3 regions of the Candidatus Pantoea symbiotica genome follow, and region 3 is predicted to be linked to each of the others. Evidence: predicted binding sites of a transcription regulator. Region 3 holds the regulator's gene; each other region holds the start of a gene.

Region 1 (4,188 bases), 390 kb from region 3:
ACTCGCCAGCTGATAACGCAGCGGTTCGGAGTATTCCCCCTCCGGCAGCGGTTCGACATGTTTGTCGGATACGCGGAACAGAATCGGTAATTTGAAGGTCGCACCAGAGAAGCTGAAGGTGTTTTTCTGTTGATCGACGGTGAAGCTATCCATCTTGCTGGGGAAATTCCACAGCTGAATAATGTCCGCTTTCCACATTGTGACGCGCTTTGCCATGTCGTCGAATTCGGTTGACAGCGATTTCGAAGAGAGGCCGCTGCGACCGAGTCCAATCGCGTTATCCCCGCCGAGAATATCCAGCACCGTGGCACCGTTATCCAGCGTGCTGCGTTTGCCATCGAGCACTTCCGCCTGTGGCTGATCGCCACGAATCACCATAAACAGGTCATGGCGCGGTTGTTTGATCAGGTATTGATGCGCGGTGTTGTTCATCGCCAGATGATCGGAAGTCACCACGATGATGGTGTTTTTAAACCACGGTGACGCTTTGATGCGTTCAATCAGCCGCGCCACATGCTCCTGCGAACAGGCCACCGCGCTAAAGGATTGATTGGGTTTGCCATCATAGCTGTAGCTTTTGCGCTGGCAGCTGCGCGAGATAAAACCATCCGGATGATGGGTGTCGACGGTGAGCGTGAACAATGCGAAGCGTTTTTGCGCGCGCGACAGCTCCTCGTATTTCTCAAACACCTCGTCCATCACCGTGTCATCGTAGTAGCCCCAGTTATTACGATAGCTGGGATCGGCGACGCGACTCTTCAGCTCCTGCGAGCCATACATATTGGCCGCATCAAAGCCATGCGACAGCAGGAAAGTGTCTTTACCGGCGAAGCGTAAATCTGCGCCCTGAATAAACCAGTTCTCGTAGCCAGAGTTCTTCAGGATGTCGCCCAGACAAATGTTCTGGGGATAGAAACTGGAGAGCGAAGCCGAGGCATTGCCATCAAAAGGCGCAAACAGCGGGATGCCACACTGTGAAGCCACCATGCCGGCGATGGTGTAATCGGTGCCGGGCAGCTGTTCGGTTTGGCTGAAATCGATGCTGTTATCTTTTTCCCGGCTGAGTTCCGGGGCCAGACCGGGAAATGCCTGTTGATCGAAATAGGTCCGTTCAAGACTTTCGCCATAAATGTAGACCAGATTGAGCTTGGGCTCAGCGATCACCCTGTTAGGCGTTTTGTAATAGCTTTCGAAATCCGAATCGGCGAGGCGCGAATGTGAGGCGATAAGCTCTTTCACCTGGCGAAACGCAGGCGTGGTTTGTACCGAACCCGCGGCACAGGCAATCGCCAGCAAACTCCAGCCGAGGTGATGCGGCCGCTTACGGCGGCGCAGTAACCACGAAAGCAGGCAAAATAGCGAGAACAGCGCGATGATCAGTCCGATGGCCGGCACCACATATTTGCTCACGCCCGCCCCGGTCAGGCTGTTGGTCAGGGTATACAGCACCGCGTCATTAATGCCATCGCCGGTAAAATAGTTACTGGCGACCAGCGTGACGTTAAGCACGATAAACAGCGTGAGCAGCAGCAGGATCAGACTAAACCAAAATTTATTTCGCCCGGCTTTAGAGGAGTAGACCGCAATCGCAGCCAAAAAGAGTACAACCGAAACCAATTCGGACAACGTTAGATCCTCATGTTGAATGAATACGCAATCCTTGCGCCAACGACCCTCTGCGGGGATTTTGCGTCAATCTATATTGGGTGTCACAAGGCTGCAACACATCCAACCAGATTTGTGCGATGCATTCCGATTCGTTTAAGGCGGGTTAAGGCTGACTGTGGTTTCGCCTGGCAGCAACGGATGCGCTGCTGCCAGTGAGGGCAGAGAAGGGGGATTAGAGTTTTCCAGTGAGGTATTGCGCTTCGCCGTCGGCAAAGCTCCAGTCGCCTTTACTGTTGGTGATAAAACTAATCATCAAATCAGTGCCCTGAACGCCACAATTTTCCAGCAGCTCGCGCGCTAACTCTGCCATAAACAGGCACTTCTGTTCTTCACTTCTCGGGCTGGTATACACGCGCACCATCACCAGATTGTCGGTTCGCTCAAAGCCTAGGCCGGTGTCCTGAAAGACCATCTGATAACCTTTGTTTTCATGAACAATCTGATAACGATCGCGGGCCGGGACTTTAAATGCGGTTAACACCGCGCGATGTGCGGCATCCAGCAATGTGCGTATTTCTGATTCTGAACGGCCCTGAATAACGTCGAATGTCAGTAACGGCATAAATAAACCCTCGTTTTTGCTCACATGAAAAGAGTAGGATGTGGCTCTATGCTGCCGCTTGCTGCCGGAAAGAAAAAGCGCGCTGGTTGAAATGATTATTTATTATTTTGAACAATCGATATGAAAGAAATTAAAACAGATAGCCTTTGGGTCCATTTGCACTGGTTAACCGTGCTGGCTGAGCTCGGCAGTTTTACGCGCGCGGCGGAACGATTAGACGTCAGCAAAGCGGCAATGAGTCAGAAGATTAAAGAGCTGGAAAAGATGGCGGGTGTGGCGTTGGTGCAGCGCACCACGCGCAGCGTGCGGCTGACCTCTGCCGGTGAAAAGCTGGTGGATGAGCTGCGCGATCCCTTTGCGCGTATCGCACAGAGCTTTTTCAGCGTACGTGATGAAGCGGGTCCGGTGCGTGGCATGGTGCGCGTGACGGCGCCGGTGGCGTTTGCGCGTCAGCAGCTGGTGCCGATCATCGGCGATTTCTTGCGCGACTATCCGCAGGTGCGTTTGCAGCTGGACGTCACCGATCGTCTGGTGTCGCTCGGCAGTGAAGGGTTTGATCTGGCGATTCGCCACAGCGATAGCCTGCCGGAAACACATGTTGCGTTGCCGCTGTGTGAAACCCGCGCGCTGCTGGTGGCATCGCCGGCGTATCTGGCGCAGAACGGTTTGCCGGATTCACCGCAGGCGTTGCAGCAGCACAATTGTCTTTATTACCCGCGCGGACTCGAGTCGCCGCAGTGGCGCTTTCGATTAGCGGACGGCGGCAGCGAAACCGTGCAGGTAAAGATTCAGGGTAATTTTGCCACCAACAACAGCGAGTCGATCCGTGATGCTGCATTGCAAGGTTTGGGCATTGCGATGCTGCCGGACTTCAGCGCCAGCGCGGCATTAGCCAGCGGCACGCTGCAGCAGGTGCTGCCGCAGTGGCAAGCGGTGGATGCCTTCGCCGATCGGTTGTGGGTGGTACGCCCGTATGCCGCACAGGTGCCACGGGCGGTGACCACCCTTATCCATTGGTTACGCGCGCGCTTTGTTGATGGGTGAAGCCAGTGCGATCGGCGCAGGCGTTTGCATCATCTGGCCCAATAAACTGCTGCGGTTGTAATGGCCGAGCCGCAGGTTGAAGTCGAGGTGCAGCTGCTCATTGCCGCTGAGTTTAATCACCGGCGGTGGCGTGAGTGGACGCTGGTGAAACAGCACCGCGTGGGCAAACGCCTCGCTCTTCCAGCCGCTTAAACGCTGATAGTAATAGGCGTTAGCCTCGCATTTACGCAGGTAGAGATTCACCCGGCGATGTTCGCGCATGGCGATCTGCTGCGCCAGTGAACCTAATTGCTGCTCCGGCTGCGCAATCTTCTGCGTCAGCAGGGAATAATCATCGCGCTTGGTCAATTCACTGAAGTAATTCTGTTCGCCGAGATGTTTGATCGGCGCGTAATGTTTTTGCCATTCGCGGATAAAGGGATTATTGGCGGTCGCCGCCAGGAACCAGCTCTCAATCACCGGCGCGAGATAGTTGACGGTGGCGTTTTCGTGATAATAACCAATCACATCCATACAACGTTCCTGATGCGCGCGATGCACCCAGGAGAGATCTTCAAATAATAAGGTGCTGCAATCAATGGCAATGCCGCCATAGCGCAACAGCAATTCCAGGCGAATCACTTCGCTTCTTTGCTGGGCGGTTAATTGGGTCGAGGTGAATATAAAATCCGGTAAAACTTCTTTTACCGTTAAACGATTTAATAAATGGATTTCATGGTCGGGATTATCCTGACGAATCTTTTTAATATTTAATGCCAGTGATTTCGGTAAATATTCATTATCCCAATACATCCAGACTTTCTTTGGAATCTCTGGCAGATCTTTTTCGCCAGAAAGTAACACGATATTGTCCTCTTCGCTGGGATCGTATTCCGGCGCACAGAGCGCAGTATGCTGTTTTTTCTGCAGGAAAG
Region 2 (4,188 bases), 700 kb from region 3:
CACCAGATTGACCACCAGCAGGAAAAAGCTCACCGGCGTGATCAGCGGCAGGGACAAATTGAAGAAGCGACGCACCGGACCGGCGCCATCGATCGCCGCTGCTTCCACCAGCGATTTGGGAATCGACTGCAGCGCAGCGAAGAAAAACAGGAAGTTGTAGCTCATTTGCTGCCAGATCGACGCCAATACAATCAGGAACATCGCCTGACCGCTGTTTTGCGCGTAGTTCCAGTTGTAGCCCATTTGGTTCAGCAAATGGCTGAACAAACCGAGGCCCGGATTAAACAGGAACATCCATAGCACTGCCGCCACCACCGGCGCCACCGCGTACGGCAGTAGCAGCAAGGTTTGGTAAAGCTTGCGCAGGCGAATCACATAATCGACCAGCGCCGCCAGCAGCAGGGAAAAGGTCATGCCGCAAATCGTCACCAGCGCACTGAACTCAATGGTGGTCCAGAAGGAGGCCAGATAGTATTCGTCGCTGAACAGGCGTTTAAAGTTTGCCAGCCCAACGAAGGTGCTGGAGATGCCAAAAGGATCAATGCTTTGCAGCGAATACCACAAGGCTTCACCGGCTGGCCACAAGAAGAAGATGGCCGTTATCACCAGTTGCGGCAACAGCAGCAAATAGGGCAGAAAACGGGATCGAAATACCGGGCGCGATGAGGACATAGCAGACTCAATCAAAGAAGAAAATCGGGGCGAACGCCAGGCGTCGGCCCCGAGATAACAGCGTTACTTCACTTGCTGCTCAAAACGGCGCAGCAGTTCGTTACCGCGTTTCACAGCGTTATCCAGCGCGGCTTGCGGCGCCTGTTTGCCGGTCCACACGCCTTCCAGCTCTTCGTCCACGATGGTACGAATCTGCGGCATGTTGCCCAGACGCATGCCTTTAGTGAACGGCAGCGGATCTTTGTTCAGCATCTGACGCGTAGCGATATCTGCGCCTGGGTTCTTGTCATAGAAGCCCTGTTGCTTGGTCAGCTCATAAGCGGCGGTGGTGATCGGCAGATAACCGGTTTTCTGGTGCCATTCAGCAGCGATTTCCGGCTGGGCGAGGAACTTCATGAACTCCGCCGCGCCTTTGTAGGTGTTGGCATCTTTGCCTTTCATCACCCACAGGCTCGCGCCGCCAATGATGGCGTTCTGCGGTGCGTTCGGTACGGTTTCATCGTACGGCATCATGCCAACGCCGAAGTTGAATTTGGCGTAGTGTTTGATATCGGCCAGCGAACCGGAAGAAGCGGTGGTGATGCCGCAATCGCCGTTATAGAACTTGGCGGTAGATTCATCTTTGCGACCGAAGTAGGTGAAATCACCCTTCTTGTTCATCGCTTCCAGCATTTCGATGTGGCGCACCTGCACCGGCTTGTTGAACTCCAGTACCGCATCGGTGCCGTCAAAGCCGTTGTTTTTGGTGGCGACCGGCAGCGCATGCCAGGCGCTGAAGTTTTCAATCTGAATCCAGCCCTGCCAGCCGCTGGCGTAACCGCAGGTCAGGCCCGCTTTGCGCAGCGCTTCAGCATCTTTTGCCAGCTCCTGCCAGGTTTTCGGTGGCTGATCCGGGTTCAGACCGGCTTTTTTGAACGCGTCTTTGTTGTAGTACAGCACCGGCGTGGAGCTGTTGAACGGCTGAGAGATCAGCTGGCCTTTGCTGTCGCTGTAGTAACCGGCAACGGCTGGCACGAACTGCTTCGGATCCATCTGCACGCCAGCGTCTTTAAACACCTGGTTGACCGGGACGATAGCTTTTGACGCCATCATGGTCGCCGTACCGACTTCATACACCTGCAGCAGCGCAGGCGCTTTACCGGAGCGCACCGCCGCGATACCCGCCGCTAAGCTCTGCTCGTAGTTGCCTTTGTAAGTCGGAACGATTTTGTAATCGGGATGAGCCTGGTTAAAACGTTGTGCCAGAGAATCAACTTCTTTGCCTAACTCGCCTTCCATTGAGTGCCAGAAAGGGATCTCAGTTGCAGCCAGCGCATTACCGCTGAGCGCCAGACCGAGCAGTACACTCATCAGGCGGGGACGAAGCGTAAAAGCGGACATAAGGTTTTTCCTGTGCTGTTAAGTACGCGCGAATTCGCGCATTTTTTAGTTCGCGACGTAACATGACACGGGGAAATGACGGATTAATAACAGGTTTATGACGAGGATGTGACAGATAGGTTTTGTTCGATTGGGGTTTAGGACGGGGCAATTGAGCTGCTAAGGTAAAGGTCGCCATAAATGGCGACCCTACGCGATTTTGTAGGGTCGGCATTCATGCCGACCGCCGGTTATGCGCCGAGGTAAGCACTCCGCACGGCTTCATTGGATAGCAACGCTTCGCCGCTATCCTCCAGCACTACATGACCGTTTTCGAGCACATAACCCCGATCCGCCAGCTTCAGCGCCTGGTTGGCGTTCTGCTCGACGAGGAAGATGGTCATGCCCTCTTTACGCAACTGCTCAATGGTGTCGAAGATCTGCTGAATGATAATCGGCGCCAAACCCAGCGACGGCTCATCCAGCAGCAGCAAACGCGGCTGGCTCATCAACGCGCGACCAATCGCCAGCATCTGCTGCTCACCGCCGGACATAGTGCCCGCGCGCTGCGCTTTACGTTCTGCCAGGCGAGAAAACAGCTGATACACGCGATCGATACGCTCCAGATACTGCTGACGCGTTGCAAAGAAGCCGCCCATCGCCAGGTTCTCTTCCACCGTCATGCGCGAAAACACGCGACGGCCTTCCGGCACAATCGCAATCGCTTCACGCATGATTTTCGCGGTTTGCCAGTCAGTGATCTCTTTACCATCAAAGGTGATGTTACCGCTGGTGGCGCGCGGTTCGCCGCACAAGGTGCCGAGCAGCGTGGTTTTACCCGCGCCGTTGGCACCGATCAGCGTGACGATTTCACCCTGATTGATGTGCAGATTAATGTTGTGCAGCGCCTGAATAGGACCGTAATGAGCGCTGACATTCTGCAAAGTTAAAATCGGGTTTGCCATGTTACGCCTCACCTAAATAAGCACGGATCACATCCGGGTTGTTACGCACCTGTTCCGGCGTGCCGTTAGCCAGCGGCGTTCCCTGATTCACCACGTAAATGCGGTCAGAAATGCCCATCACCAGCTTCATATCGTGTTCAATCAGCAGCACGGAAACCTTGTGCTCACCGCGCAGTTCGGCGATCAGCTCATCGAGTTCGTGCGTTTCTCGCGGGTTAAGACCGGCCGCCGGTTCATCCAGCATCAGGATTTCCGGGCGCGTCACCATGCAGCGCGCAATCTCCAGACGACGCTGCTGACCATATGCGAGGTTGCCCGCCTGGCGGTTAGCGAGATCCAGCAGGCCGATGCGGTCCAGCCAGGTTGCTGCGCGATCCAAAGCTTCGCTCTCACCGCGACGGAAAGCCGGGGTTTTGAATAGGCCGGAGAACACGCCGCTTTTCAGATGCTGATGCTGAGCCACCAGCAGGTTTTCAATCACCGTCATTTCACGGAACAGACGCACGTGCTGGAAAGTCCGCACGATGCCCATGCGCGCAATCTTCTGGCCTGGCAAACCTTGCAGCTGCTGATCGCGCAGTTTGATAGTGCCGCCGGTCGGTTTGTAGAAACCGGTCAGGCAGTTGAACACCGTGGTTTTACCGGCACCGTTCGGGCCGATCAGCGAAACAATTTCCTGTGGATGCAGCTCAAGCGCCACATTGTTGACGGCTAACAGGCCGCCGAAGCGCATCATCAGGCCTTCAACGGCTAATAAAGGCTGACTCATGCCTGCTCTCCTTGTTTACTGCTTTTCAACTTCAGATGCGGACGCTTCATCGGCAGCAGACCTTGTGGACGCCAGATCATCATCAGCACCATCAAACCGCCGAGCACCAGCATGCTGTACTCGTTCAAATCACGCATCAGCTCGCGCGATACCACCAGCAGAATCGCCGCGAGGATCACCGCCAGCTGCGAGCCCATGCCGCCCAACACCACAATCGCCAGCACAAAGGCCGATTCGACGAAGGTGAAGGATTCCGGGCTGACGAAGCCCTGACGCGCCGCGAACAGCGTGCCAGCGAAGCCGGCGAAAACGGCGCTGATGGTGAAAGCAGTCAGCTTGATGCGCGTCGGGCTCAGGCCGAGCGAACGGCAGGCGATCTCATCTTCACGCAGCGCTTCCCACGCACGACCTAACGGCATACGC
Region 3 (4,188 bases):
GCCAAAGCAGAGCAAAGCAGCAAGAGGGAGATCAACAGCGATTTCATTGGCGATTCCGCAATTTAATGAGACGCCTATTCTGGAGCGGCGTGATTTATCGCGCAATAAATTGCGTAAAGGTTGTCAGTGAGGGGTGAATCGGTCGCCATAAATGGCAACCCTACGAAAATCCCGTAGGGTGCGCATTTATGCGCACCAGGTCGCCATGAATGGCGACCCTACGAGACTTGTAGCGATGGCGAGTCAAAATTATGCCTTGATGGTGCAGCGCGGGTGTTGAGGCGACATCCTAACTCGCTGAACGAATGAGGGATTCCAGGGCGAGCCGCATGGATGCGGCGAGAGGTGGCGCTGAGCAGGAGCGAATCGCCGCCGGTCCGTCAGGAATCGTGATTGAGTGAAGGTACCGCGCAGCGGCGGGTTGGGCTGGCGCAAGGCCCGGGAGTGCAGAGGGCGCGGCCAGGCGCTCTCTGCTCGGTCGCCGCACAAGGGTGCTGCAACTACCTCAGCTTAGGGCGAACGAAAGATGCTCTGTGCTTAACTGAGCGGCATCACGCAATGGATGTGCAAACCTTAATTAACCCGCTCTTGCAGAGCGCTAGCCACAATCAACCTTGGCGGCAGCAGGAAGCTGAAACAGGTTTCCTGATGCGGCACGCTGGTGATCTCGAGCCGCGCATTATGATGGCCCAGCGCATGTTTCACGATTGCCAGCCCCAAACCGCTGCCGCCGGTGGCACGTGAACGCGCTTTGTCCACGCGATAGAAACGTTCGGTAAGGCGCGGCAGATGCTGTTCGCTGATGCCCGGCCCGTCATCGCACACCTTAAACTGCGCGCCTTGTTTGGTACGCAGCCAACTGATGTCGATGCGCGTGCCATCCGGCGTGTGATTCACCGCGTTGTAGACCAGGTTGGAAATGGCGCTACGCAACTGCTCATCATTGCCGAACACTTTCAGATGCGGATCGGTATGGAAATGGATGGTGTGACGTCCCTGGCTCAGCGTTTCCGCTTCACGCTGCAACAGCAGCAGCATGCCCGGCACATCCACCGTCTCTTTCAGATCGATGGCTGGCGCCGCTTCGATACGCGACAAGGTCAGCAGCTGTTTCACCAGGCTGTCCATGCGGCGCGTTTGCTCTTGCATGGTGTGCAACGCCTTGCTGCGCGTGCGCTCGTTCATCACCGCGTCGTCCATCATTTCCAGATAGCCCTGCAACACCGTTAGCGGCGTGCGCAGTTCATGACTGACGTTGGCAAAGAAGTTGCGTCGCGCGCCTTCCAGCTGGTGCATTTGGGTGACATCACGCGCCACCATCAGCCACTGACCTTCGCTGTAAGGCATCACGCGGAATTCCATATGATGCTGATTATTGAGGATCTGCGTCAGCGGCGTATCAAACTTGCGCTGGCGGATATAGCGGGAGAATTCAGGATAACGCAGTAAATTGAGGATGTTCTGGCCATTATCTTCCGGCCAGCGCAAGCCAAGATGCTGCTGCGCCAAACCGTTGCACCAGAAAATGGTGCCCTCTTCGGTGGTCAGCACCACCGCATCCGGCAGCGATTCGGCACCGCTGCGGAAACGTTTGATCAGATTGCCCAACTCGCGGCGACGACGCCGGTTGCGTAACTGCATCTGATACAGGCCATAAAACAGCGGTTCCCAGCTGCCGCGTCCGGTGGGCGGCGTCATTGAACGATCGACCCACAGCCAGTGCGACAGACGCATTAAATTTCTGAAGTGCCAGAACATCACGCCGGTCACCGCAATCAGCAGCAGCCACGGCAGATATCCGAACAACAGACCCAACACCAGCGCAGGTAAACAGACCAGCGCCAGCTCGGTCAACAATCTCTTCCAGGAGAGTCGTTCCAGCACGGTAAAAACTCCGTTTACGTTTAGTAGCGGGCAGAGAAACGATACCCTGTTCCGCGAACGGTTTGAACCATGCGATCGTGGCCGGTCAATTCCAGCGCTTTACGTAAACGGCGAATATGCACATCGACGGTGCGATCTTCGACATACACATTGGTGCCCCAAACGTGGTTCAGCAGCTGTTCGCGGCTGTACACGCGTTCCGGGTGCGTCATAAAGAAGTGCAGCAGTTTGTACTCGGTCGGCCCCATCTCCAGCGGCGTGGTTTCTGACATCACGCGATGTGAGGAAGGATCAAGGCTCAGGCCCTGCATCTCGATCACCTCTTCCACCGCCATCGGTGAAATACGGCGCATCACCGCTTTGATACGCGCCATCAGCTCTTTGGGTGAGAATGGCTTGGTGATGTAATCATCCGCGCCCACTTCCAGACCGCGCACGCGATCCTCTTCTTCACCGCGCGCCGTCAGCATCATCACCGGGATGTCGCGCGTCATGGCTTCACGCTTCAAATGCTTAATAAACTGAATTCCGCTGCCGCCGGGCAACATCCAGTCCAGCAGAATCAAATCAGGCCAGGGTTCGATCAGCTTACCAATCGCGCTGTCATAATCTTCCGCCTCAATAGGCTGGTAATCATTCTGTTCCAGCACGAAACATAACATTTCACGGATGGGAGCTTCGTCTTCCACAACCAAAATGCGCTTAGCCATTGTAACTCCTGCTAGTGTGACAACGTGTCACTGGGATTTGCGGCGCCATTATGCGTCAGTTTTGTGACACTTTTATGAAAAAGCCGCCCTAAGATAGATAGATAAAAAACAGAAATGTGACAATAAAAATCTGCTTTTTTTCTTTGTGATCTTAAGTGGTTATAATTCGCCTTCGCTAAACAGAGCACGGAGCAAACATGCGCATCATTCACACCGCTGACTGGCATCTCGGTCAGTTCTTTTACAGCAAAAGTCGCGCGCGGGAACATCAGGCGTTTCTCGACTGGCTGCTGGATCAGATTGTGCAGCATCAGGTGGATGCGCTGATTATCGCTGGTGATCTGTTTGATACCGGTTCGCCGCCGAGCTACGCGCGTGAAATGTTTAACCGTTTTGTGGTGGCGCTGCAGCCAAGCGGCTGCCAATTGGTGGTGCTGGCGGGCAATCACGATTCGGTGGCGACGCTGAATGAATCGCGCGAGCTGCTGGCCTGCCTGAATACGCAGGTGATCACCAGCGCCACACCGCAGGCCGAGCAACAGGTGTTAACCCTGAAGCAGCGCGATGGCGCGCCGGGTGCGCTGCTGTGCGCCATTCCTTATTTGCGACCGCGCGACATTCTGCGCAGCCAGGCCGGCCAATCCGGCCGCGAGAAGCAGATCTCGCTGCTGGAGGCGATTGAGCAGCATTACCAACACTGCTTTGCCGCCGCGCAGTCAATGAACAGCGCGCTGCCGATTATCGCCACCGGCCATCTCACCACCGTTGGCGTCACTAAAAGCGATTCGGTACGTGACATCTATATTGGCACGTTGGATGCCTTCCCGGCGCAGGCGTTTCCACCAGCGGATTACATCGCGCTCGGTCACATCCATCGCGCCCAGCGCATCGCCAACAGCGAACATATTCGTTACAGCGGCTCACCAATTCCGCTCAGTTTTGATGAGCTTGGCCGCGAGAAAAGCGTCTTCCTGCTGGAATTTGGCGACAAGCTCAAGGAAGTGACGCCACTGACCATTCCGCACTTCCAGCCGATGCAGATGCTGAAAGGCTCGATGGCGGAAATTGAACATCAGCTGGCGCAGTTCAGCGAAAGCACCAGTGAGCTGCCAACCTGGCTGGATATTGAGATCACCACGCAGGAATATCTCAGCGATCTGCAGCGTCGCATTGAAGCGCTGACCGAAAATCTGCCGGTAGAAGTGCTGCTGGTGCGCCGCAGCCGCGAACAGCGGCAGCGCAGCCTCGAGCGGCTGGAGAACGAAACCCTGAGCGAATTAAAAGTGGAAGAAGTGTTTGCCCGCCGACTGGCGCAGGAAGATCAGCTAGATGCCGAGCAGGCCGAGCAGTTAACGCAGCTATTCCGCACCCAGCTTGCCGCGCTGGAGAATCCATCTGCATGAAAATATTGACGCTACGTTTTAAAAACCTCAATGCGCTGCGCGGCGAATGGTTTATCGATTTCCGCCGTGAGCCCTTTGCCAGCAACGGATTGTTTGCCATTACCGGCGCCACCGGCGCGGGCAAAACCACCTTACTCGATGCGATTTGTCTGGCGCTCTATCACCAAACGCCACGTCTCGGCACGCTGTCG

The links. The regulator PhoB, encoded in region 3, activates phosphate uptake and scavenging genes when phosphate is short. The targets are predictions, from matches to a motif close to CTGTCATAAAACTGNCNNAT.
Region 1: a site for PhoB is predicted at 1,707-1,726, ahead of opgB (phosphatidylglycerol--membrane-oligosaccharide glycerophosphotransferase). Genes of this name have one in related genera too.
Region 2: a site for PhoB is predicted at 2,126-2,145, ahead of ugpB (sn-glycerol-3-phosphate ABC transporter substrate-binding protein UgpB). Genes of this name have one in related genera too.

What each region holds. Positions count from the first base shown of each region.
Region 1 covers NZ_JBSZHR010000002.1:371,262-375,449, forward strand. Annotated here, with positions in the region: gene opgB (phosphatidylglycerol--membrane-oligosaccharide glycerophosphotransferase) at 1-1,626, opposite strand, end outside; gene ACXIZX_RS02330 (tautomerase family protein) at 1,841-2,230, opposite strand; gene ACXIZX_RS02335 (LysR family transcriptional regulator) at 2,351-3,274, shown strand; gene ACXIZX_RS02340 (glycosyltransferase family 32 protein) at 3,248-4,188, opposite strand, start outside.
Region 2 covers NZ_JBSZHR010000002.1:52,904-57,091, reverse strand. Annotated here, with positions in the region: gene ugpA (sn-glycerol-3-phosphate ABC transporter permease UgpA) at 1-672, opposite strand, end outside; gene ugpB (sn-glycerol-3-phosphate ABC transporter substrate-binding protein UgpB) at 736-2,052, opposite strand; gene livF (high-affinity branched-chain amino acid ABC transporter ATP-binding protein LivF) at 2,283-2,996, opposite strand; gene livG (high-affinity branched-chain amino acid ABC transporter ATP-binding protein LivG) at 2,998-3,765, opposite strand; gene ACXIZX_RS00895 (high-affinity branched-chain amino acid ABC transporter permease LivM) at 3,762-4,188, opposite strand, start outside.
Region 3 covers NZ_JBSZHR010000002.1:757,019-761,206, reverse strand. Annotated here, with positions in the region: gene ACXIZX_RS04010 (PstS family phosphate ABC transporter substrate-binding protein) at 1-47, opposite strand, end outside; gene phoR (phosphate regulon sensor histidine kinase PhoR) at 574-1,884, opposite strand; gene phoB (phosphate response regulator transcription factor PhoB) at 1,905-2,594, opposite strand; gene sbcD (exonuclease subunit SbcD) at 2,792-3,997, shown strand; gene ACXIZX_RS03990 (SbcC/MukB-like Walker B domain-containing protein) at 3,994-4,188, shown strand, end outside.